3 regions of the Photorhabdus sp. RM323S genome follow, and region 2 is predicted to be linked to each of the others. Evidence: riboswitches for the same ligand, from Rfam matches in the RefSeq annotation. Region 2 holds a riboswitch; each other region holds the start of a gene.

Region 1 (8,650 bases), on a different contig from region 2:
GGCATAGAGCAACCGTATCTTCAATCAACCGGCGGGCAATCGTATTAGCTGGCGGGATCAATGGCAGTTGATCATAGCGATACCAGTCTGCGCTAATCAGCTCTTGCGGATCATGACGGATCTCACCGCTGTCATAATCAGCCAGAAATGCCATCATCAATGAATGAGGAAAAGGCCACGGCTGAGAAGCCACATAACGTAAATTGCGGACTTTAATATTACTCTCCTCCATGACTTCGCGGGATACCGCTTCTTCGAGTGTTTCACCTACTTCGACAAATCCCGCCAGTACTGTGTACATCCCCCCACGATGGTGCTGATGCTGCGCCAGTAGAATCCTATCATTCCGACGAATACCCACAATAATACAAGGTGCAATCTGCGGATAATAACGTTCTCCACAGTGATGACACAAACAGACCCACTCACTGGAACCATGGCGCATTTCACTACCGCAATAACCACAATACCGATGAGAACGATAAAACTCAGCCAACTGCACCCCACGGCCAGCTAACTGAAACAACCCGCTATCACTTGAAATAATTTGCCGCAGCGAAACCATATCTGAAACCATTTTCTGACAAATAAGCCAAACTTTTTCGCCCTGCCATTCACCAATAGGCCACGCTATTTTTCCTTGCAATGACCATTGAACAGCAATTCCAAAAGGTAATTCCCCTTCAGGAAGCCAAATATGATTTTCATCGCTGATAATCCACCAGCCACATTCTGTACCTGTAATTTGTTGTTGCATCATCACTATGACATCTTAAATTATTTTAATATGTGTATAAATCATACGCTTTTTCATCAGAAAAAGAGTGTCTTATTGTTATATGTTGTATTGCCTGATCTGGCAGTGACAGGCATGATCCTCAGCTATCAATGTGCTTTGACCTGAGGAACACAACATCATGCCACAACTGCTTGCAGTGTTTGATCTAGATGACACCTTAATCTCCGGTGATTCCAGCGCTATATGGACAGAATTCTTATGGGAAAAAGGCATAATTACCGATCCCTGTTTTATCGAAGCAGATGCAAAAATGATGGCTGATTACAATGCAGGTATGTTGAATATGAATGACTATCTGGCATTTAGCCTGCAAACATTGCATCGGGTTCCGCAAGAACGAGTTGATACCTGGCTAACCGAATTTGTCGCAGAAAGAATCAGACCTCGGTTTTATCCACAAGCTAAAGCGCTGCTTGAAGAATATCAACAACAGCAGGTTCCGGTCATTATTATCTCAGCCACGGTCTCTTTTATTGTGAAAAAGATTGCTGCCGAATTTGGTATTCACACCGCGTTGGGCATTGATATGGTAATAGAAAACGGCTGTTATACCGGCAAAATAGACGGCATTGCCACTTTTCGTGAAGGTAAAGTAAAACGATTGAAACAATGGCTGGAGCAACAAAATAGTCATCCTGAAACTATCCGTTTTTACAGTGATTCGATTAATGATCTGCCAATGTGTCAGTTTGCCAATGAGGTGATTACCGTCAATGCTGATGCTCGTTTGCAAGCTGAGGCACAACAACATGGCTGGGAACAATTAACTTGGTCATTGTAAATACTTTCATTCAGTAAGGGTTGTAGTTTTCATAATCCCTTCTATACTACTGATGACTTTCTTGTCGGAGTGCCTAGCGTAGACTGTTTTATCACAGCATACACAGGCTGAGACCGTTAATTCGGGATCCGCGGAACCTGATCGGGTTAAGACCCGCGAAGGGAACAAGAGTAATCAACCGCTGTCGGCTCACCCAGTTTTCTTACCAAGAGTCTATCCAGCTATCAATTATTACTCCCTGCGAGCTCCAGACAAGCAACTTTCCCAATAACACGGTTAGGAATTTGCTATGTCTAATAATATTGTTATCCCTGCAACTGATATTTCACCAAAACCCGGCCCGTCACGTCCACGTAAAGTTCAACGTGATGCCGCTCAAGAATTTATTAATTCTATTCAGGGAGTCGCGTTCCCTAACTCACGACGAATTTATCTCCAAGGTCCACGTGACGATATCCAAGTCCCAATGCGGGAAATTCAGTTATCACCGACTCTGATCGGCGGAACCAAAGAAGAACCTCAATATGAGGAAAACGAAGCTATCCCTGTTTATGATACTTCCGGCGCTTATGGCGATCCTGATTCCATGCTGGATGTGCATGTTGGGTTAACTAAACTGCGCCAGCAATGGATTGACGAACGTCAAGATACTGAACCTGTTACCACCCTCAGTTCTGATTTTACTCAGCAACGTCTGGCGGATGCTGGCCTCGCTCATTTACGTTTCAATAACCGCCCTCATCCACTAAAAGCCGGTAAAGGCAAACGCGTGACTCAATTGCACTATGCCCGTAAAGGCATCATCACACCGGAAATGGAATTTATTGCACTACGGGAAAATATGGGGCGTGAACGTATCCGCGGTGATGTGCTACGCCAACAACATGCCGGACAAGGCTTCGGCGCTCAGTTGCCAGAAAATATCACACCAGAATTTGTCCGTCAGGAAGTCGCGGCAGGTCGGGCAATTATTCCTGCCAATATCAATCATCCTGAATCAGAACCCATGATTATTGGTCGTAATTTTCTGGTGAAGGTTAACGCCAATATCGGTAATTCTTCAGTGACCTCTTCTATTGAAGAGGAAGTGGAAAAGCTGATCTGGTCTACCCGTTGGGGTGCGGATACGGTAATGGATCTCTCCACTGGCCGTTATATCCACGAAACCCGCGAATGGATCTTACGTAACAGCCCGGTTCCTATCGGTACAGTCCCCATTTATCAAGCTCTGGAAAAAGTTAATGGTATAGCGGAAAACCTCACCTGGAAAATGTTCCGTGATACCTTGCTAGAACAAGCTGAACAAGGAGTGGATTACTTCACTATTCACGCAGGCGTTCTGCTGCGCTATGTACCGATGACAGCCAAACGCCTGACCGGGATCGTCTCCCGCGGTGGTTCAATTATGGCGAAATGGTGTCTATCTCATCATCAGGAAAACTTCCTCTACCAACATTTCCGCGAGATTTGTGAAATCTGTGCTGCTTATGATGTTTCTCTATCCTTAGGAGATGGCTTGCGCCCCGGCTCTATTCAAGATGCCAATGATGAAGCCCAGTTTGCCGAGTTACATACATTAGGCGAACTGACCAAAATTGCCTGGGAATATGATGTTCAGGTGATGATCGAAGGCCCCGGACATGTACCAATGCAGATGATTCGTCGCAATATGACCGAAGAATTGGAGCACTGTCATGAAGCCCCTTTCTACACCCTTGGACCACTGACGACAGATATTGCGCCAGGTTATGACCATTTTACTTCGGGTATTGGTGCAGCAATGATTGGTTGGTTTGGTTGCGCTATGCTTTGTTACGTAACACCGAAAGAACATCTTGGTCTGCCAAACAAAGACGATGTTAAGCAAGGGCTGATTACTTACAAAATTGCGGCTCATGCCGCCGATCTGGCCAAAGGCCATCCAGGTGCACAAATCCGTGATAACGCTATGTCAAAAGCACGCTTTGAATTCCGTTGGGAAGATCAATTTAATCTGGCGCTCGATCCCGATACCGCACGTGCCTATCACGATGAAACGCTGCCACAAGCCTCCGGCAAAATTGCTCATTTCTGTTCTATGTGCGGGCCTAAATTCTGCTCGATGAAGATCTCTCAGGAAGTACGCGATTATGCCGCCGGTATGGAACAGATGTCAGAAGAATTCCGCGCCCGCGGCAGCGAGCTGTATCACAGTGCGGAGGGTGTATCTCATGAGTAATCTGCCTAATGCCCCATTTGCCCCGACTGAACACAGATTGGGGCTGTATCCGGTCGTGGATTCGCTGGAATGGATTTCCCGCCTGTTAAAGGCAGGAATTACCACCATCCAATTACGAATCAAAGACCTGCCAGAAGATCAAGTCGAGGGAGAGATTAAGCAGGCCATTACTCTGGGCCACCAATATAACGCTCGTTTATTTATTAACGATTACTGGCGACTGGCGATCAAACATGGCGCTTACGGTGTTCATCTGGGGCAGGAAGATTTAGATAACGCCGATCTGAATGCAATCCAGGAAGCCGGATTGCGGTTAGGCGTTTCCACTCACAATGAACAAGAATTGGCACGGGCAAAATCTTTACGTCCATCTTATATCGCCCTCGGCCATATTTTCCCGACGACGACCAAAACAATGCCCTCTTCTCCACAAGGGCTGGAAACACTAAAACAACAGGTAGAAAACACTCCGGATTATCCTACTGTCGCTATCGGAGGCATCTCTCTTGAACGTGTGCCGGATGTCGTTGCAACGGGAGTTGGTGGTGTAGCGCTGGTCAGCGCAATTACCAAAGCAAAAGATTGGCGTCAGGCAACGTCACAATTGCTTCATCTGATTGAAGGCATTTAGTTGAAGATATTGAGAGGTTCTTATGCTGAATGATCAAGAATTTATGCGTTACAGCCGACAACTGTTGCTGGAAGATATCGGCCCAGAAGGGCAGGAAAAACTGAAAACCAGCCGCGTATTGATTGTCGGTTTGGGGGGGCTGGGTGCCCCTGCGTCTCTCTATCTCGCTGCGGCCGGTGTGGGAGCAATTTATCTCGCTGATGATGACCAACTGCACGTCTCCAATTTACAACGACAAATCCTTTACCGCACAGAGGATATCCCTTCGGCAAAAGCTGAACTTGCAGCTAATCAGCTCAATGCACTGAATCCACTGGTAAAAATAACTATTCTTAATAAACGTCAAGATGTGGAATCGCTGAAAAAAAGCGTAAAACAGGTCGATCTGGTTCTTGATTGCTGTGACAACATGGCAACCCGCCATGCTATCAATGCAGCTTGTGTAGCAACACGAAAACCCTTAATCAGCGGCAGTGCCGTTGGGTTCAGCGGTCAGCTTATGGTGCTTGAACCCCCTTATCCTCACGGCTGCTATACCTGCCTCTACCCTGATCAGGAAGAACCACAACGTAATTGCCGAACTGCGGGTGTATTAGGTCCGGTAGTCGGCGTCATCGGCACATTGCAGGCTTTGGAAGCCATCAAAATGTTAAGCGGACTTCCCTCTCCGTTGAGCGGCAAACTTCGACTGTTTGATGGTAAGCAGCAAAGCTGGAGCACGCTACAGCTCAGTCAATCGCGGCAATGCCCAATCTGCGGAGATATGGCATGAAAATTACTATAAATGACCAGTTGATGGAGCTTACCGCGCCTCTGGCTCTACAGCAATTACTGGAACAACTTGAACGAACGCAACCGGGAACTGCATTGGCCATTAATCAAACCATTATTCCGCGCTCGAACTGGAATACACACCAAGTTAATGACGGGGACAATATCCTTTTATTTCAGGTTATTGCCGGAGGTTGATATGTTAAAGATCGCTGATACTACTTTTGATTCCCGTTTGTTTACTGGTACAGGCAAATTCGCTAATTCAGATTTAATGATTCAGGCTATAGCCGCCTCTGGCAGTCAGCTTGTCACGATGGCGATGAAACGCATTGATTTACAGGGAGGTAATGACGCTATTCTAGCGCCATTACAAAAACTTGGCGTCAAATTGCTGCCAAATACTTCTGGAGCCAAAACCGCAGAAGAAGCGCTGTTCGCAGCCCGTCTGGCCCGTGAAGCATTGGCAACAAATTGGATCAAACTGGAGATCCATCCTGATGTGAAATACTTACTACCTGATCCGGTCGAAACGCTTAAAGGCGCTGAAATGCTGGTCAAAGACGGGTTTATCGTTCTGCCTTACTGCAGTGCTGATCCTGTTTTGTGTAAACGCCTGGAAGAAGCGGGTTGTGCAGCGGTTATGCCTTTAGGAGCCCCGATCGGCTCTAATCAGGGGCTGCTAACCCGGGATTTCCTGCAAATTATTATTGAACAAGCACAGGTGCCGGTGGTTGTCGATGCAGGCATCGGCGCACCAAGCCATGCACTGGAAGCAATCGAATTAGGGGCTGATGCCGTATTGGTCAATACCGCTATTGCCGTCGCGCGTAACCCAGTAAAAATGGCACAGGCATTCAGAATGGCAATTGAAACAGGTGAATTATCCCATCAGGCTGGTCTGGCAAGTCCAAAACAACATGCTGTTGCATCCAGCCCATTGACTGATTTTCTGGGAACGTTCTAATGGCTAATCATCTTTTGAACAACAGTTTTAGTTATCACTGGCAGCAGCTGAGTTGGGATGACATTACCCTTCGCATTAACAGCAAAACTTCGCAGGATGTCGAACGGGCATTGAGCAGCAACAAATTAAATCTGGATGATTTTATGGCACTGCTCTCACCAGCGGCGAAACCCTATATAGAACCGCTGGCACAACGGGCACAGAAATTGACTCGTCAACGCTTCGGTAATACCGTTGGTTTTTATGTACCGCTTTATCTCTCGAATTTGTGCGCCAATGATTGCACCTACTGTGGATTCTCAATGAGTAACCACATCAAACGCAAGACACTAAATAAAGATGAAATTATTGCAGAATGTCAGGCGATTAAAGCTCTGGGTTTTGACAATCTGCTATTAGTCACGGGAGAACATCAGAGTAAAGTAGGTATGGATTATTTCCGCCGTTATCTGCCACTTATCCGTGAACATTTCAGTTCCATAATGATGGAAGTCCAGCCAATGACTCAGGAAGAATATTCAGAACTCAAAACGTTGGGGCTGGATGGTGTGATGGTTTATCAAGAAACCTATCATGAGCCAACTTATCGGCTGCATCATCTACGAGGTAAGAAACAAGATTTTCACTGGCGACTAGAAACACCGGATCGCCTTGGCCGGGCAAAAATCGATAAAATCGGTTTAGGGGCATTAATTGGCCTATCCAATCACTGGCGGACAGATTGTTACATGGTGGCTGAACATTTATTCTTTTTACAACGCACATATTGGCAAAGCCGTTATTCAATTTCATTCCCACGTTTGCGGCCTTGTGCCGGAGGTATTAAACCTGCATCATTAATGAGTGAAGCAGAACTGGTACAACTGATTTGTGCTTTTCGTCTGTTTGCTCCAGATGTAGAACTTTCTATTTCTACCCGGGAATCTCCCTTCTTTCGCGATCATGTCATACCACTGGCAATCAATAATGTCAGCGCAGGTTCGAAAACCCAACCCGGTGGTTACGCAGATAATAGCCATAAAGAACTAGAACAATTTATTCCACATGATAACCGCTCCGTTTATCAGGTCGCGGATGTATTGATTAAAGCGGGGTTACAACCTGTCTGGAAAGATTGGGATGGTTACTTAGGCCGGTAATTTAATTTTCACCTTTCTCAAATAAATATTTTTGACAAGGATTCTTAAACGACAATAATTTTATAAAATAAGATTTAATATAGACGGCTTTCTGACTCTAACACCAGACAGTAATACAACCCAACACAATCAGCAGCCAATCATACTAGCCGGAAGAGCATGTAACTCTTCCGACTTTTAACTAACCTAAAAATCCATTATATATGTTCATTTATCATAAACATTAATGAAATCAAATTGATATTATAATTTCACTTTAATTATAATCGTATAAATATTTAATATTATAAAAATATCACATAATGATTTTTATTTAAAATACACTCCTTAAATATAAAATAAAATATTTTATCTATATAAGTTCAATCAATATCTAAAATCCACTGTAATCATTAACACTCTATTTCAATAGAACCATTTAGTTTATTTCCTGACCATACGTGTCTATTTTCCACAGAAAAAAGAACATAAAACGCCAATTTATACCTATATTGAGTAAATATAAAAGACTATGTGTACTGTATATATCGGAACTTACCCTCATCTATTTTATTTTTGTATTAACTTATACAAATTACAATCCTCCATCAATAAAAAATGCCATTGAATATTCTCCTATCATTGATAAAGTGCCTCCCGAAAAATAACGTGATTAAGAAAAATCAAATTTATTGATACTCATTTAAAAAGGACTAATATATGAACGTAAAAGAAATTTTGGATAACGAAGATTATTCTGGTAAGAAAAACTCTACTAAAGAGTTGGTTAATGGCTCATTCGAGGAAGGATATAAGGGTTGGAGAATCCCAGCACCTGAAACGGTAAAAATCTTATCCGAAAATGGAATTAACTTTCTCAGAATCCAAAGCGTTACTGGTTCTGGCGTCATTGACCAAATTATCGAAGAATTAGAACCTAACACTAAATATAAACTGACGGGTACCGCTCGCTTATCAGTAGAGTCATCACCTGCTTATTTTGGTTTACAAAATCGCACATCTGGCCCGGAATCTTTTGCTGTGAGCAGCACCGAGTTTACAACAGGTTCTATCGAATTCAGTACAGATGAAGAAGGACTTTTACGCGTTTACTTGCTGAAAGACCAAATTGGCCCCAGATCAAGCGGAGCAACTGCTGACTTTACCGGTTTTACTTTAGAAAAAGCCTAAACATCTAACTTTGATATCGTTTGACATTTCAACACCCGAAGCTCATGGCTTCGGGTGTTTTAATTCTACAGCTGTAAATATCATGTAATCACTCATCCTATTCTCTCCCTCAATATAATTGATATTCTGATGTAATATCCTGGACGTTATTTTTTCATTAATTGACAAAAATTT
Region 2 (8,650 bases):
AAGGAAACAGAATTGGACATAAAAAAAACCATTGCAATCTTAGTATTACTTGGAATATGTCTGTTCTTGTATCTGTTAGCTTTGGATAGCTACTGTGATCAGGGTGAAAAGTTTGATTCAGGTACTTGTTTTGTGACCCGGTATCTGCCTTTCTGATTAGTTGCTGATACTCATCAGCCATTTTCCCATCATGTATCTGTGCTAACATATGCCTTCAATATCCACCCTTTAAAGCTAGTGTTTTGTTTGCTTTAAATAAAGCAGATAAATGGGAAGCGGTTGTTTTCCCACTAATAATAAAATAAAAGTTGCAGCAAGAGGAAAAGATGGCAGAACAATCGCAGGGATCAACACTTAAACGCGGTCTAAAAAACCGGCATATTCAGCTTATTGCTTTGGGGGGGGCAGTCGGGACAGGGTTATTTCTCGGTATTGCGCAAACCATAAAAATGGCAGGTCCCTCCGTAATTTTAGGCTACGCTATCGCAGGCTTTATCGCATTTCTGATTATGCGTCAGTTGGGGGAGATGGTGGTTGAAGAGCCTGTAGCGGGGTCGTTTAGTCATTTTGCTTATAAATATTGGGGGGATTTTCCCGGTTTTTTATCAGGCTGGAATTACTGGATGATGTTTACTCTGGTCGGAATGGCAGAGTTGACGGCGGTAGGGATGTATATTCATTACTGGTGGCCTGATATTCCTACTTGGGTTTCTGCTACGGTATTCTTTGTCCTAATCAATACGGTAAATTTAATTAATGTCCGGTCATATGGTGAGACAGAATTCTGGTTTGCTATCATTAAAGTGACAGCAATTATCTGCATGATTGTTTTTGGCGCTTACCTGTTGGCCAGCGGTAATGGCGGCCCACAGGCCAGTATTGCTAATCTTTGGCAATATGGCGGTTTTATGCCTAATGGGATCTCCAGCCTTATCATGGCAATGGCTGTGATTATGTTCTCTTTTGGTGGGTTGGAACTGGTTGGTATTACCGCTGCGGAAGCGGAAAATCCACGTATCAGTATTCCCAAGGCAACCAATCAGGTGGTATACAGAATATTGATTTTCTATATTGGTTCTCTGACCGTGTTGTTGTCGCTTTATCCATGGGGCAATGTTATTGAAGGTGAAAGCCCATTTGTCATGATTTTTCATAACCTGGATAGTTTCTGGGTGGCTAATGTTCTGAATGTTGTTGTTCTGACTGCCGCATTGTCCGTTTATAACAGCGGTGTATATTGTAACAGCCGGATGCTGTACGGTTTAGCAAAGCAAGGTAATGCACCTGGAATGCTGAAAAAAGTTAATGAGAGTGGTGTTCCTACCAAAGCAATCGTGATGTCTGCATTGGCTACGTCAATTGGTGTCTTGATTAACTATGTTATGCCGGGTAAAGCATTTGAATTATTGATGGCGCTGGTGGTGACAACACTGGTTATTAACTGGGTTATGATCTGTATGGCGCATTTAAAATTCCGGGCAAAGAAAGTTAAAGAGGGGGTAGAACCTTCATTTAAAGCATTCTGGTACCCGTTTAGTAACTATCTATGTCTGGTTTTCCTGGTCTTTATACTGGTCATTATTTTGATGATGGACAGTATTCGTATTTCAGTCATTCTGATGCCATTTTGGATTGGTATTTTATGGCTCGGGTTTCTCATATCCCATTCCCGTAATAATAAAATGGAAACCATGAACCAGGGATAACCTATACTTGGATTATCTCGATAAGGATACCAGGCTGATGTCACCTACAGCCTGGTATTTGTTATCTGGTTACCATTGCCAGCGTAACCAGGCGAAGAGAACGTTACCGTTATTATATGTACCGGGAATGTATGTCCCCTGAAACGATAACCGATCGTATTCTATGGAGAATAGCGGTAGTGGGAGTGGGATAGGGACATAGTAATAATCATGGCGGGCTGTGACACTTAAAGTGAAACCAATACCCATTCGGAAGCCATCTAAATCACCGGGTATCCACATTTTCTGAAACCCATAACCAATGATGGGTTCCAAACGGTTATGAGAATCCATAAAAGCCATAGCATAGAGAGAATGCCAGTCATTGTCTTCGTCGTAGCGGTATTTACCATAACCAAAACCCCAGGGCCGCTCATTATATTTGTCAATTTTTTCTTCATCGTAGGTAAATCTGTTATGCCAGGTAATTACCGGCAGATAAAGTTCATTGCTGGGGGTATCCCAAGTGAGAGCAACATTATTGCTAAATTTTCCCCATAAACTGTCTGAACTGTTGCTATAACTGGTCTGTGTATGGGATTCCGTGGTTGTTAATGATTGATTGGTAGTATTTGCCGTTGTTGCAAACACTGTCTCAGATGAGATGAAAAAAGTTACTGATAGGGCACAGGCTGCGGTTAAATCAAACTTCATTATTTATTGCTCCAATTCCCCGGCGACATAAATTGGGAAGATCCTTTGCATCACGAAAAATATGACAAACATCTAAATTCAAGGATTCTACTCTTGCTATTTTCAATAAAACTTAAACGAGAAATTAATATTAAGATGTTATATGTATTAAATGAGTATATTTAATACTGATATTTGGACTGACGAATATTGGGAAATGTGTTGACTCTTTCTTTCACTCAAAGAGTGGTGGTTCGCGCCTGTAGACATACCATAGATATAAAGATTCTAATAATAAGACAGGCAAAATAAATTAAAATTATTTATATGATTTGGGATTTTGTTGAGTGGATAAACTGCAAGCTAATTAGGATAACCTTGGATTTTCAAATTTTTGCGGTTATGTTAAACAATAATTGTTGTTAAGAATTTTAAATATGTGCGTTAGCTCCATAGCTGATAAAAAATGGCTTGCCATCATATTAAGAATATGTGATAAATCGTTCGAGTAAACGAGGTACGGTTCTGTTATATGGTTCTGTTAATAGCAGCTAATAGCAGCAACTCGCTCTGGTTTTTATGTTGCGCCGAACGGCGAATTAGAATTAAGTGATCCAAAGGAAATTCTTAAAATGGCAAAAATCACTGGTACTGTAAAGTGGTTCAACGAATCTAAAGGTTTTGGTTTTATTACTCCCGCTGATGGCAGCAAAGATGTGTTTGTACATTTTAGCGCTATTCAGAGTGAAGGTTTTAAAACTTTGGCAGAAGGTCAAAAAGTTGAGTTTGAAATTCAGGACGGTCAGAAAGGTCCTTCTGCGGCAAACGTCACAGCAGCATAACTTCTTTTTGTCAATCATTTTGAATTGACGAAGTAAATTTGTTGTCTTAATTGGTTTTTTATTGGCAACAATGACATACCGATATCACCCTGTTGGTTATCTAATAGGGTGTTTTTGTTTTGACTCGGGGTGCTCTTCACTGAGCTGAGATGAACCCGTAATACCTGATCTGGATAATGCCAGCGTAGGGAAGTCAAGGTGTCTTTTTCCTGATACCTGCTTTTACTTTTGCTGGTGGGAAGGAGTACCTATGGTAAGAATCAATTCACTGACAATTGCCGGGACTGATCCTAGCGGTGGTGCTGGTATTCAAGCTGATCTAAAAACTTTTTCTGCGCTTGGTGCTTATGGCACAACAGTTATGACTGCTCTCGTCGCACAAAATACACATGGCGTGCAATCTGTTTATGGCATAGATCCCGCTTTCGTTGCTGCCCAGCTTGAGTCTGTACTGTCAGATATCAGAATCGATAGCGCCAAGATAGGCATGTTATCTAATGCGGCCAATGTTGCCGTCGTTGCAGATGCAATAAGCCGTTATTCAGTACCTTATGTTGTATTAGATACGGTGATGATTGCAAAAAGTGGTGATCCGCTGCTGGCACCGGAAGCGGTTTTTGCGGTTGTTGAACGGCTATTACCGAAGGTTTCGTTGATGACGCCGAATTTACCGGAAGCGGCGACCATATTGAGATGCTCTGTAGCAGAAACCGAAGCAGACATGCAAAAACAAGGACGGAAATTATTATCACTGGGATGTGAAGCGGTTTTACTTAAAGGCGGACACCTTACCGGCTGTGAAAGCCCTGATTGGCTATTTACGGAGAATGGAGAATGGCGTTTCACGGCTCCCAGAATCAATACCCGTCATACTCATGGTACAGGCTGTACGCTTTCCGCTGCATTAGCGGCTTTGCGTCCACGTTATCGGGATTGGCAGACAACGCTGCCTGTTGCTAAATCATACCTCCAGGCGGCATTAGAACGGGCGGATTCTCTGGATGTCGGAACAGGAATTGGGCCTGTACATCATTTTCATCAGTGGTGGTAAGAGTGTTTTCTTGATTCGGTGATAATGCGTCATGAAGGGTAAGATGCCTATGCTATGAGAGCAATATGGCTCAAAATGCGTAATGTCTTCACGATCTATTCATTATCACCGATGACAAGCCTTATTAAGCGATAGTTACTTGCTGATCCAGATAGACATCTTGAACCGCGTTAATCAGTTCAACACCCTCTTTCATGGATTTTTTGAAAGCTTTACGACCGAGGATTAACCCCATACCGCCTGCGCGTTTATTAATGACAGCGGTACGAACTGAATCACTCAAATCATTATCACCGGATGCACCACCTGAATTAATCAAGCCGGCACGACCCATGTAGCAGTTAGCTATCTGATAACGGACCAGATCGATTGGGTGATCGGTGGTCAAATTGGTGTAAACACGCTTATCGGTATGACCAAAACCAATGGCAGTATAGCCGCCATTATTTTCAGCCATTTTTTGTTTAACAATATCGGCACCGATAGTGGCGGCTAAATGGTTAGCCTGACCGGTTAAATCCGCGCTGGCGTGATAATCCACGCCCTCTTTTTTGAAGGCGGGGTTACGCAGGTAGGCCCACAATACCGTGACCATGCCAAATTGATGCGCTCGTTCAAAAGCCGCTGAGACTTCCTCAATTTGACGACGTGATTCAGCAGAGCCAAAGTAAATGGTTGCGCCAACGGCTACAGCACCCATATCAAATGCCTGTTCAACTCTGGCATATAGAGTTTGATCATATTGAGCAGGGTAACTCAATGTTTCATTGTGGTTCAGCTTAACCAGAAACGGGATTTTATGAGCATAACGACGGGAAACGGCGGATAATACACCATAAGTGGAGGCGACGCAGTTACAGCCTGCTTCAATAGCCAGTTCAACAATATTTTTCGGATCAAAATAGAGAGGGTTCGCGGCAAAGGAAGCGGCAGCAGAATGTTCTACGCCTTGATCCACCGGCAAAATAGACAAATAGCCCGTGCCTGCAAGGCGACCATGATTTAACAGTGCTTGCATGGAGCGCAGAACTGTATTTGGCCGATTATTGTCGATCATGATACGGTCAACAAAATCGGAGCCTGGTAGATAAAGATTTTCACTCGGAATGGTACTACAACGATGCTGTAATAAACTGTCTGCATCTTTACCTAACAACTTAGCGATATCAGTCATGTCTTACCTCCAATTCTTAAAAGATGTTTTTGATTGTCATTTATCCTTTTCAGAATAACAAGCTATATTAGGAGGGAAGTGGTAGTGGATCGCTTCAGGTCGGCTTTAAAAGCGAAGTTTATTACTTGAAAAGGGTCGGTATTTAACGTAACAGCGACGTGGCTATGCTTGCAAGTGATATAGGGGAAAGTGTAATAGCTTTATATATTTGGTTATATATCCTCATAATTTATATAAATTTTTCGTTATATTCATAGGATTTGGTAATTGCTATTTCAACCTTGTTTTTGACAGGCGCTAGCGTAATTGCCGTGATTAATTTAATCAAAAAAGAAATAGATAGAAAACCAAGATCTCCAGAAGCTAATTTTAATCAATTTCTTTATAACTGGGGGCGTTATGGAAAATAAAAAAAGATTATACATATAATTATTGTCTTTACTTTTTCTGTTTTAGCGTCATATGCTTTCTTCTTGATAGGAGGAAATTTAATTTCTTTAGTTAAAGTGGATGATGAAATAATATTCTCAAGTAGTATTTTTATTATATTTTTTTCTTTTCCTTTTATTACCTATCTTATGGTTTCTGTTATTTTTGTTAATATAACTGGCCGCTGTCCTAAATATCATGACACCTATGTGAAATATTCGGCTGTGATAGCTTTCTTTGCAATTTCTCTAAGTTTTCCCATATCTTTCTATGAGGATTATAAATTAAAGAGTGAGCGTTATTTAGTATGTGAAAGAATATCTTGGATGTCGCCTAATACCTATGTAAAAGATATTAAACTATGTAATTAATATTATTGTATTGTGCATTTGCATAATAAATTCATTGGTTACATGAAATGTGTACAAAAATACAATATATCATGATATTATTTTAATGAACTTTATCAGGTTAGATGTTAATATTTTTAAGTTTTTATTTTGATGATTTATTTTACTTGATTATATAGGGTAAATAAGACTTTGGGCTGTCACGGTTTTAAAATATATATCATCCTGTAAGCGACAATCAATGTGGTTATTTATCCTCTCATGAAAATGATTATAGAGTGAGATAATCATTTTGCTAAATTTTTAGTTTCAGACTATATTTATCAATTAATTAACTAATTGAAATACATATAAATATAATTTGATTTTTTCACAGATAGAAAATTCTTCATGGTTTTTTATTGCAAATAGCGATATTTGGCTTTTTTCCATTGGTAAAAAACATTTCTCCTGTGACGTTTCTTTCTTGATTGCTCGTTTGCAAACGGTGTTTTGTCAAATTGTTGACCTGTTGATAGAAGATGTCGCGTTTGATCGATAAGGTGGAATGCTTATTGCCAGATGATATTTTTTACTCTCTAGTGAGATATGGGATGTGCGGCATTGTTCGGCTTTTGGTCGATGTTTGTTATTTTACCCTTGTTAATATTATGTCTATATGAAACAGAAGTCAGAAGCCGTTCAGTGTTGATAACCAGAAGAGTGAGGTAAATGTTGAACTAATAGTTTTAATAATAAATAAATTGTAATTATCTATTTTCATAATTTTCACCTGATTAATTCTATCAATTCGTATAATATTTGCTCTAAACATGATGGGTTTCGTAAATTATTGAACAGTGAAAAATCTTAATTAAATTCCTTTAGATAGTGTGATATTTCAATAAATAGAAATATTTTCTTATTAATGCATAGAGTACAAGAAACATATTAATATAAAGGTTTATTAATTTAATAGTTAAGTTTATCTATTTAATTAATCATGTAAATGAAACTCGTAACTTATTGATTTTATTTATTGGAGAGAAAAAGAAAAGGCCAGCTCAAGGGAGATTGAGCCGGCCAAGGAGGTGGTTCCTAGTCTTACTGTAAAAATTTTTTAGTTTTTTATTTTTCACCAACAATACTACGGTAAATAAAATAGTATTGATGTGATCTGTTTCTAAAAAAAGAAATATATCATCACTAGAATGGTATATTGGTGATTATTTGTCTGCGTCTCGATTCGGTTGAGCATATTGAGAACTAATACCATTTAGATTGCGTATTAATAAGGCGTAATTAATATCAATTTGTTTAGGGATTGGTAAATAGACAATATACCCATCTCCAGGAGCAACTTCCATTGGTTGGCCTTTTTTATCCTGCATTGCCTCTAGTGTAAACTGGATATTACCTGATGGTGTCATTAATTCGAGGCTGTTTCCAACCATGAATTTATTCTTGACCACAACTTCAGCCAATCCGTTGACTCGTTTCCCTGTAAACTCACCGACAAATTGTTGGGTATCGGATATCGAATGGCCGTATTCATAAGTCTGGTAGGCATCATGGGTATGGCGGCGCAAAAAACCTTCGGTATATCCACGGTGAGCAAGTCCTGCCAGCGTTGTCAGCAGAGTTGGATCAAACGGTTTTCCTGCGACAGCATCATCAATGGCTCTGCGATAAACTAGTGCTGTACGGGCGCAGTAATAGAAAGATTTTGTTCGTCCTTCGATTTTCAAAGAGTGAACGCCCATTTTAGTTAATCGCTCAACATGCTCAATTGCGCGTAAGTCCTTGGAGTTCATGATATAAGTACCATGTTCATCTTCAAAAGCCGACATATATTCGCCTGGACGTTTCGCTTCTTCAAACATAAATACTTTATTTGTTGGTGCGCCTTCTCCCAGTGTCGGCTCGATATTTTTTGCCGGTATAGGTTCATGCCTATGCACAATATTACCAATATCATCTTCTTTGCCTTCTTGAACATGGTATTCCCAGCGACAGGCATTAGTACATGTTCCTTGATTTGGATCACGTTTATTAATATAACCGGATAACAGGCAGCGACCGGAATAGGCCATGCATAGTGCACCATGTACGAAAACTTCCAGCTCCATCTCGGGAACATGCCGGCGGATCTCGTTAATTTCATCCAGAGAAAGTTCACGGGAGAGAATGACTCTGGTCAGTCCCATTTTTTGCCAGAATTTGACTGTTGCCCAGTTAACCGCGTTAGCCTGAACGGAAAGATGAATTTCCATTGCGGGAAAAGCTTCACGAACCAGCATAATAAGTCCGGGATCGGACATAATTAGCGCATCAGGCCCCATTTCAACCACAGGTTTTAGATCACGGATAAAGGTTTTCAGTTTGGCATTGTGCGGTGCAATATTAACCACAACGTAAAAACGTTTGCCAAGTTCATGTGCTTCTTT
Region 3 (7,245 bases), on a different contig from region 2:
CTTTATGACCAGTTTTGGCAATGAACGCGGCTCACGACTGAGCTGTAATTGTGTCTGTTCCATATGGTTGTTATAAAGATGAGTGTCACCACCAGTCCAGACAAAATCCCCCACTGCCAGATCACATTGCTGTGCCATCATATGAACCAACAATGCATAGCTGGCGATATTGAACGGCAAGCCAAGGAATACGTCACAAGAGCGCTGGTAAAGCTGGCAGGACAGTTTGCCATCCGCAACATAGAACTGGAAGAAAGCATGGCACGGTGCTAATGCCATTTTATCCAGTTCACCGACGTTCCAGGCCGAAACAATGATCCTGCGTGAATCCGGATCGCTTTTAAGCTGATCCAGCACCGTTTTCAGTTGGTCGATCTGGCGGCCATCTGCCGTTCCCCATGCACGCCATTGTTTACCATACACAGGCCCCAAATCGCCGTTCTCATCCGCCCATTCATCCCAAATAGTGACACTATTTTCATGCAGGTATTTGATATTCGTATCACCATCCAGGAACCAAAGAAGCTCATGAATAATTGAGCGGATATGACAACGTTTAGTTGTCACCAGTGGGAAACCATCCTGCAAATTGAAACGCATCTGATGCCCGAAAATGGAGACAGTCCCCGTCCCGGTGCGGTCTGCTTTCGGAGTGCCTTCTTCAAGCACTTTTTTCATTAAGTCCAGATACTGTTTCATTTTACCTCTTGTACCTTATTACCTTGGTGTTTGTATGCCCATATCATCATTAAAATTCCCGCAAGGATCATTGGAACAGAAAGAATTTGTCCCATGCTGATCCCATCGAATAAACCCAGTTGTGCATCCGGTTGACGGAAGAATTCCACTATTATCCTGAAAACACCGTAGCCAATTAAGAATAGGCCGGAAACACTACCCATTGGACGAGGTTTACGGATATATAAATTTAAAATAATAAACAGGACGATCCCCTCTAACGCCATTTCGTAGAGTTGTGAAGGGTGACGGGGAAGAACGCCATATTGTTCAAGTATGGATAACAGTGAAGGGTCAGTTGCTGCCAGTGCCATATCTTCACCACGGGAGCTTGGAAACAGCATAGCCCACGGTGTATCCAATGTGACACGCCCCCATAACTCACCATTAATAAAATTGCCAATTCGCCCCATACCTAGGCCAAAAGGGACTAACGGTGCAATAAAATCAGCAACTTGTAAGAAGTGGCGTTTAGTTCTGCGGCCAAATAACCACATTGCGCAGATAACCCCCATCAAGCCACCGTGGAAAGACATTCCTCCATCCCAAACTTTAAACAAATAAAGCGGGTTATCGAGAAAGGCAGGGAGATTATAAAACAGTACGTAGCCAAGACGGCCACCAACAAAGACGCCAACAAAACCTGCATAGAGCAAGTTCTCTACTTCGTTTTTTGCCCAACCACTATTGGGTTTCGCGGCCCTGCGTGTCGCCAGCCACATGGCGAATACAAACCCTACCAAGTACATAAAACCATACCAATGAAGGGATACGGGACCTACTGAAAAAATAACCGGGTCAATATTAGGAAATGCCAGGTAGTTGTTACTCATCGTTCCCCACTTAATATTTAAAATGAATACCCTAAAGCAAATGATTGCGAATCATAGTATAAGCCGTTAAACGGATTAAATTCCGCCTCTGACCAAACCACCAATCCCATGCTGCTCCATAAACGCTGCTGACAGCTCCTTTACTCTTACACTGGTTTCAGCCTGTAGTATTTCAGTCATCAATTTCTCAACCTGAACCCTCTCCAAATGACGTAATAAATATTTAATCCTTGGCACACTACAACCACTCATACTCAGGCTACGATAGCCAAGGCCAATTAATAGCAGAGCACCCATAGGAGAACCTGCCATTTCACCACAAATATTGATAGCAAGACCTGCTTGCCGGCTATTTTCAAATACCAGTTTTAATGCCCGAATTACAGCCGGGTGCAAACAGTCATAAAGGGAAGCGACATGGGTGTTATTTCGATCTACGGCCAACAGATACTGGGTCAAGTCATTGGTGCCAATAGAAACAAAATCGACTCTGCTTTTTAGTTGCGGCAAGAGAAAAATAGCCGAAGGAACTTCTATCATCACGCCAAGTTGCGGCGTAGGTATCTGACGTGCCAGAATTTGCTCAACTTCCTCTTTCGCTCTGTCAATTAACCGCTTGGATTCATCAATTTCTTCCATACTCGTGATCATGGGCAGAAGTATTTTCAAATTACCGCGATTAACGTTAGCTCGGAGCATAGCCCTAAGCTGAATAAGAAAAATTTCCGGTTGATCCAGTGTCACCCGTATACCGCGCCACCCCAAACAAGGGTTTTCTTCGCTGATGGGCATATATGGCAGTTGTTTATCCGCACCGATATCAAGTGTACGCAATACCACCGGTTTATCGGGAAATAATTGCAGCATCTCCTGATAACGGGCTTTTTGTTCCTCTTCGGAGGGGAAACCACTGTGCAACATAAAGGGTATTTCGGTTCGATAGAGACCAACACCATCAATATTATTGCCTATCTGTAACTCATATTTCAGACTCAACCCCGCATTAAGCTGAACAAGAATACGCTCACCACTTTTGAGACGCGCTTCCCGATCAACATCCCCTTCAGCCAGTTTGCTAAGTGCTTTTTCTTCTTCGATGATCTGTTTATATTCCTGAGAAATCAGCGGTTCAGGTTCAATAAAAACTTCGCCACGGAAACCATCAAGGATCAGCATACGATTGTGCAGGAGTTCCGGCTGGATATCAGCCCCCATAATGGCCGGGATCCCCATCGCACGAACCAATATGGCAGAGTGTGAATGCGTCGCGCCATCACGAACAATAACCCCGGCTAATCTTTCCTGCGGCATTTCTGCCAATAGGTTAGCACTCAGTTCATCAGCAACCAGAATAAACCATTTAGGCCACTGATGGCTGACAGTCGGTGAATCATCCAGATGGAACAGTAATCGTTGCCCAAGTGCCCGCAGATCCGATGCCCTTTCCCGCATATAGGCGTCTTGTAAGCGGGTGAATTGCTCTGCGTATTTCTCAATAACTTGTTTAACCGCCCATTGCGCGACAGACCCTTGTTCAATACAAGAAAACAGATCTTGTTTCAATTGAGGATCATTCAAAAGGTAGGAATAGAGATCAAAAATCGCAGCGCTCTCTTTTTGAGAACCGGTAGTAAAACGCCTACTGAGCCGCCGGCATTCCGCCATCGTATCTTCAAGTGCCTGAATCAGACGAGAACGTTCCGCTGCATGATCAAGGGTTGATGCTTCAAAAATTTGTTCAAGTGAGGGCTGGGAACAATCCTGCCACCCTTGGGCCATGACGATGCCATTAGAAATTGCCAACGCTTTAATTCGAGTCTGCCGGTAGTGACCAAACACGCCCTTGGTCTGAGCCTGAGCAAGGATCACGGCCAGCTGCGTCGCAAGCGTCACCATAAAGGATTCTTCGGTTTCATTAAACAAGCGTTGTTCCTGCTGCTGAACGACCAGAACCCCTTGCAACTGACGACGATAAATAACCGGAACCCCTAAAAAAGCACGGAAGTTATCTTCCTTAACCTGAGGCAGGTATTTGAAACTGGGATGGCTGCGTACATCCGCCAAATTAATCAGTTCAGATAATTGACCAACTTGCCCAACCACTCCCTCACCAAATGCCAGGCTGACAATTCTTCCCCGGGGTTTCCTCAATCCTCGGGTTGCCATCAGGTAATAACATTGCCGTTGATGATCAGCAAGATAGATAGAGCACACATCTGTGCTCATCGCCAGGCAAGTCTCATTCACCAATAGCTCAAGCGCTTCGGCCAGATTGGTTGCCATAGCAACTTTTTCAACAATTTCCCGTAAGCGCATAAGCATGGTGTTAACCTAACTTCTTTTGCGACGATAAGAATATGAAGAACGCGACAACAATATGCTTTCTTGCATTGGCATCACAACCGAAGCAAATTCTTTCATCACACGCCGGTAAACATCACGTTTAAAAGAGACAACCTGCCGGACAGGATACCAATAGCTGACCCAGCGCCAGCCATCAAACTCCGGGGTATTACTGTGCTGCACATTAATATCTTCTTCATTACAAAGTAGTTGTAATAAAAACCACCGCTGTTTTTGACCAATACAGACAGGTCTTGTATCCCAACGCACCAAACGCTTGGGTAATTTGTAACGTAACCAATTACGGGTAGAGGCCAGAACGCGTACATCCTTCCGGCCCAAACCCACTTCTTCATACAGTTCCCGATACATAGCCTGCTCTGGTGATTCCCCCGGATTAATCCCCCCCTGAGGGAATTGCCAGGAATGTTGCCCATAACGCCGGGCCCACAAAACCTGGCCTTGTCGATTACAAATTACAATTCCTACATTCGGGCGGTAGCCATCATCATCGATCACCAGACTACCTCAATAAACTAAATTTGAAAGATGACTAATTGTTTCACACTACCCTCAAGTGGTAAACCTCTATCATTGGACTTTGCAGTCGCTAGCTAAATCTCTACAATAGCGCCATCTCAACGGGGTGCTGGCTGTTTAAAACAGTCTTGCTGAGAGTAAACCCGCCGAACCTGATCTGGCTAATACTGGCGTAGGGATTTGAGCTGCTAATTGTTTCACTGAAATTATCTTTTCGTTTAGCGCGCCCTCAGATCCTTTGCCAATCCTCTTAAATTAAGGAGAGCAAAGTGTTTAAGACGTTATTTTCGAAATTAATCGTACTGACGGTACTGTCAGCCTCTGCTTTGTTATTGAGTCAGGTTGCACAGGCAAAGCCGGTATTAACTGTCTACACCTATGATTCTTTTGCCACCGAATGGGGACCAGGGCCTGCGATTAAAAAAGCGTTTGAAGCTGAATGTGACTGTGAACTGAAATTTGTTGCTCTGGAAGATGGTGTGTCCCTGCTCAATCGCCTCAGAATGGAGGGAAAGCGAACGGCTGCCGATATTATCCTTGGTCTGGATAACAACTTGATTCAAGCGGCCCAACAAACCGGTCTGTTCACTGAAAGCCAAGTAGATACCCGCAAACTGAAACTGCCTGTGCCATGGAATAACAACGTATTTATTCCTTATGACTATGGTTACTTTGCTTTCATTTACAACAAAAATACGTTGCCAAATCCGCCAAAGAGCATGGATGAACTGATCAACAGTCACAATAACTGGAAAGTGATCTATCAAGATCCCCGTACCAGCACACCAGGGCAAGGTTTGCTGTTGTGGATGCAGAAAATTTATGGTGATGATGCCCCACAAGCCTGGCAAAAACTGGCAAAGAAAACACTGACAGTCACCAAAGGCTGGAGTGAAGCTTATGGTCTGTTCCTGAAAGGCGAAGGCGATTTGGTCCTGAGCTATACCTCTTCACCGGGCTATCACATTTTGTCTGAGAAGAAAGACTATTATGCTGCGGCAACGTTTAGTGAAGGTCATTACTTGCAAGTCGAAGTTGCCGCCCAACTGGCCTCCAGCAAGCAACCGGAACTTGCCCAGAAATTTATGCGGTTTATATTAACTCCAGCTTTCCAACAGGAAATTCCAACCACTAACTGGATGTATCCGGTCATTGATATTCAACTACCAGAAGTTTATTCACAGCTTTCAATACCAGAAAGATCATTACAGTACCGTGCGGAAGACGTCGCAAAACACCGTAACCAATGGATTCGTGCATGGCAAAGCGCTGTCAGCCGCTAATAGCCGGATGGCTGTTGCCGGGGGCGATTGCCTCCGGTTTTTTGCTATTGGTCGCTTTACTGGCATTCGGTACACTTTGGTGTAACGCGCCTGAAGGCGACTGGTACTTGCTGACAGAAGATCGCTATTTGTGGCATGTGGTGTGTTTTACATTCTGGCAAGCTTTTTTATCGGCTCTGTTTTCTGTTATGCCCGCTATTTTTCTTTCCCGGGCACTCTATCGCCGTCATTTTCCAGGCCGAACTTTGTTTTTGCGCCTGTGTGCTATGACGCTGGTTTTGCCTGTACTGGTCGCTCTGTTTGGCATTCTGACTGTCTATGGCAGAGTCGGTTGGCTGGCGCAGTTCTGTGAATGGGCTGGTATCAATTACCATTTTACACCTTACGGTTTAAAGGGAATTTTGCTGGCGCATATCTTCTTTAATATGCCACTGGCAACACGGCTGTTACTGCAATCACTGGAAAACATTGCGGTGGAACAACGGCAGTTAGCCGCACAGTTAGGCATGAGTGAATGGCAACATTTTCGTTTCGTTGAATGGCCTTACCTGCGCCGCCAAATCCTGCCAACCGGCGCGCTGATTTTTATGCTCTGCTTCGCCAGTTTTGCCACAGTGCTGGCTTTAGGTGGCGGGCCTGCGGCAACAACTGTCGAGTTGGCAATCTATCAGGCGTTAAGCTATGACTACGATCTCGGCCGTGCCGCGTTACTGGCTTTGATTCAGCTGACTTGCTGTCTTGGTTTTGTTCTTCTTAGTCAGAAACTTAACAGTGCTCTGTCCATCGGCTATAGCAATCAACAGCAGTGGCGTAATCCACAGGATACTTTGCTGAGAAAAATCTGTGACAGCATGTCAATTACCGCGGCATTGTTACTGCTGGTTCCCCCATTGTTGGCTGTTGTCGTGGATGGTCTGAACAGCGGGTTATTCAACGTATTACGCCAGCCTGTATTGTGGCAGGCATTTATCACATCCATTGTGATTGCGTTAGGCGCCGGATTACTGTGTGTTTTATTTACGATGATGTTGCTGTGGAGCAGCCGCGAGCTGTGCCTGCGTTATTCACCCCGCTGGGGACAAGCGATGGAAATAAGTGGTTTGTTGATCCTGGCTATGCCCGGCATCGTGCTGGCAACCGGTTTTTTTCTACTCCTTAACGACACCATCGGCTTACCCCGCTCACCCTATGGTCTGGTGATTTTAACCAACGCACTGATGGCGATTCCTTATGCATTGAAAGTTCTGGATAATCCCATGAAAGATCTGGCAGCCCGCTATAATCCGCTGTGTCGATCCCTGAACATTCAAGGTATTAACCGACTGCGTTGGATTGAGCTAAAAGCATTGAAAATCCCGCTGGCGCAAGCTCTGGCTTTTGCTTGTGTCCTTTCGATTGGGGATTTTGGTGTTGTCGCGCTGTTTGGTAATGAAGATTTCCGTACACTTCCTTTCTATCTGTACCAGCAAATAGGGGCTTACCGTAGTCAAGATGGCGCAGTCACCGCC

Evidence for each region. Region 2 has a riboswitch for thiamine pyrophosphate ahead of thiD (bifunctional hydroxymethylpyrimidine kinase/phosphomethylpyrimidine kinase). Riboswitches for the same ligand answer to the same signal wherever they lie in the genome.
Region 1: linked by a shared signal. The riboswitch ahead of thiC (phosphomethylpyrimidine synthase ThiC) and the one ahead of thiD (bifunctional hydroxymethylpyrimidine kinase/phosphomethylpyrimidine kinase) in region 2 are both predicted to bind thiamine pyrophosphate.
Region 3: linked by a shared signal. The riboswitch ahead of thiB (thiamine ABC transporter substrate binding subunit) and the one ahead of thiD (bifunctional hydroxymethylpyrimidine kinase/phosphomethylpyrimidine kinase) in region 2 are both predicted to bind thiamine pyrophosphate.

The regions. Positions count from the first base shown of each region.
Region 1 covers NZ_JBHFKZ010000039.1:33,946-42,595, reverse strand. The annotation lists gene nudC (NAD(+) diphosphatase) at 1-757, opposite strand, end outside; gene ACGF7G_RS15490 (HAD family hydrolase) at 918-1,580, shown strand; TPP riboswitch at 1,636-1,761, shown strand; gene thiC (phosphomethylpyrimidine synthase ThiC) at 1,870-3,798, shown strand; gene thiE (thiamine phosphate synthase) at 3,791-4,429, shown strand; gene ACGF7G_RS15475 (HesA/MoeB/ThiF family protein) at 4,452-5,201, shown strand; gene thiS (sulfur carrier protein ThiS) at 5,198-5,398, shown strand; gene ACGF7G_RS15465 (thiazole synthase) at 5,400-6,167, shown strand; gene thiH (2-iminoacetate synthase ThiH) at 6,167-7,306, shown strand; gene ACGF7G_RS15455 (carbohydrate binding domain-containing protein) at 8,006-8,476, shown strand.
Region 2 covers NZ_JBHFKZ010000006.1:129,536-138,185, reverse strand. The annotation lists gene ACGF7G_RS05010 (PhoP/PhoQ regulator MgrB) at 1-156, shown strand, start outside; gene ACGF7G_RS05005 (amino acid permease) at 327-1,706, shown strand; gene pagP (lipid IV(A) palmitoyltransferase PagP) at 1,776-2,399, opposite strand; gene cspE (transcription antiterminator/RNA stability regulator CspE) at 3,011-3,220, shown strand; TPP riboswitch at 3,336-3,428, shown strand; gene thiD (bifunctional hydroxymethylpyrimidine kinase/phosphomethylpyrimidine kinase) at 3,471-4,271, shown strand; gene fbaB (class I fructose-bisphosphate aldolase) at 4,396-5,445, opposite strand; gene ACGF7G_RS04980 (DUF1240 domain-containing protein) at 5,952-6,245, shown strand; gene yegQ (tRNA 5-hydroxyuridine modification protein YegQ) at 7,430-8,650, opposite strand, start outside.
Region 3 covers NZ_JBHFKZ010000001.1:108,096-115,340, reverse strand. The annotation lists gene thyA (thymidylate synthase) at 1-699, opposite strand, end outside; gene lgt (prolipoprotein diacylglyceryl transferase) at 696-1,571, opposite strand; gene ptsP (phosphoenolpyruvate--protein phosphotransferase) at 1,647-3,893, opposite strand; gene rppH (RNA pyrophosphohydrolase) at 3,903-4,433, opposite strand; TPP riboswitch at 4,547-4,651, shown strand; gene thiB (thiamine ABC transporter substrate binding subunit) at 4,724-5,737, shown strand; gene thiP (thiamine/thiamine pyrophosphate ABC transporter permease ThiP) at 5,713-7,245, shown strand, end outside.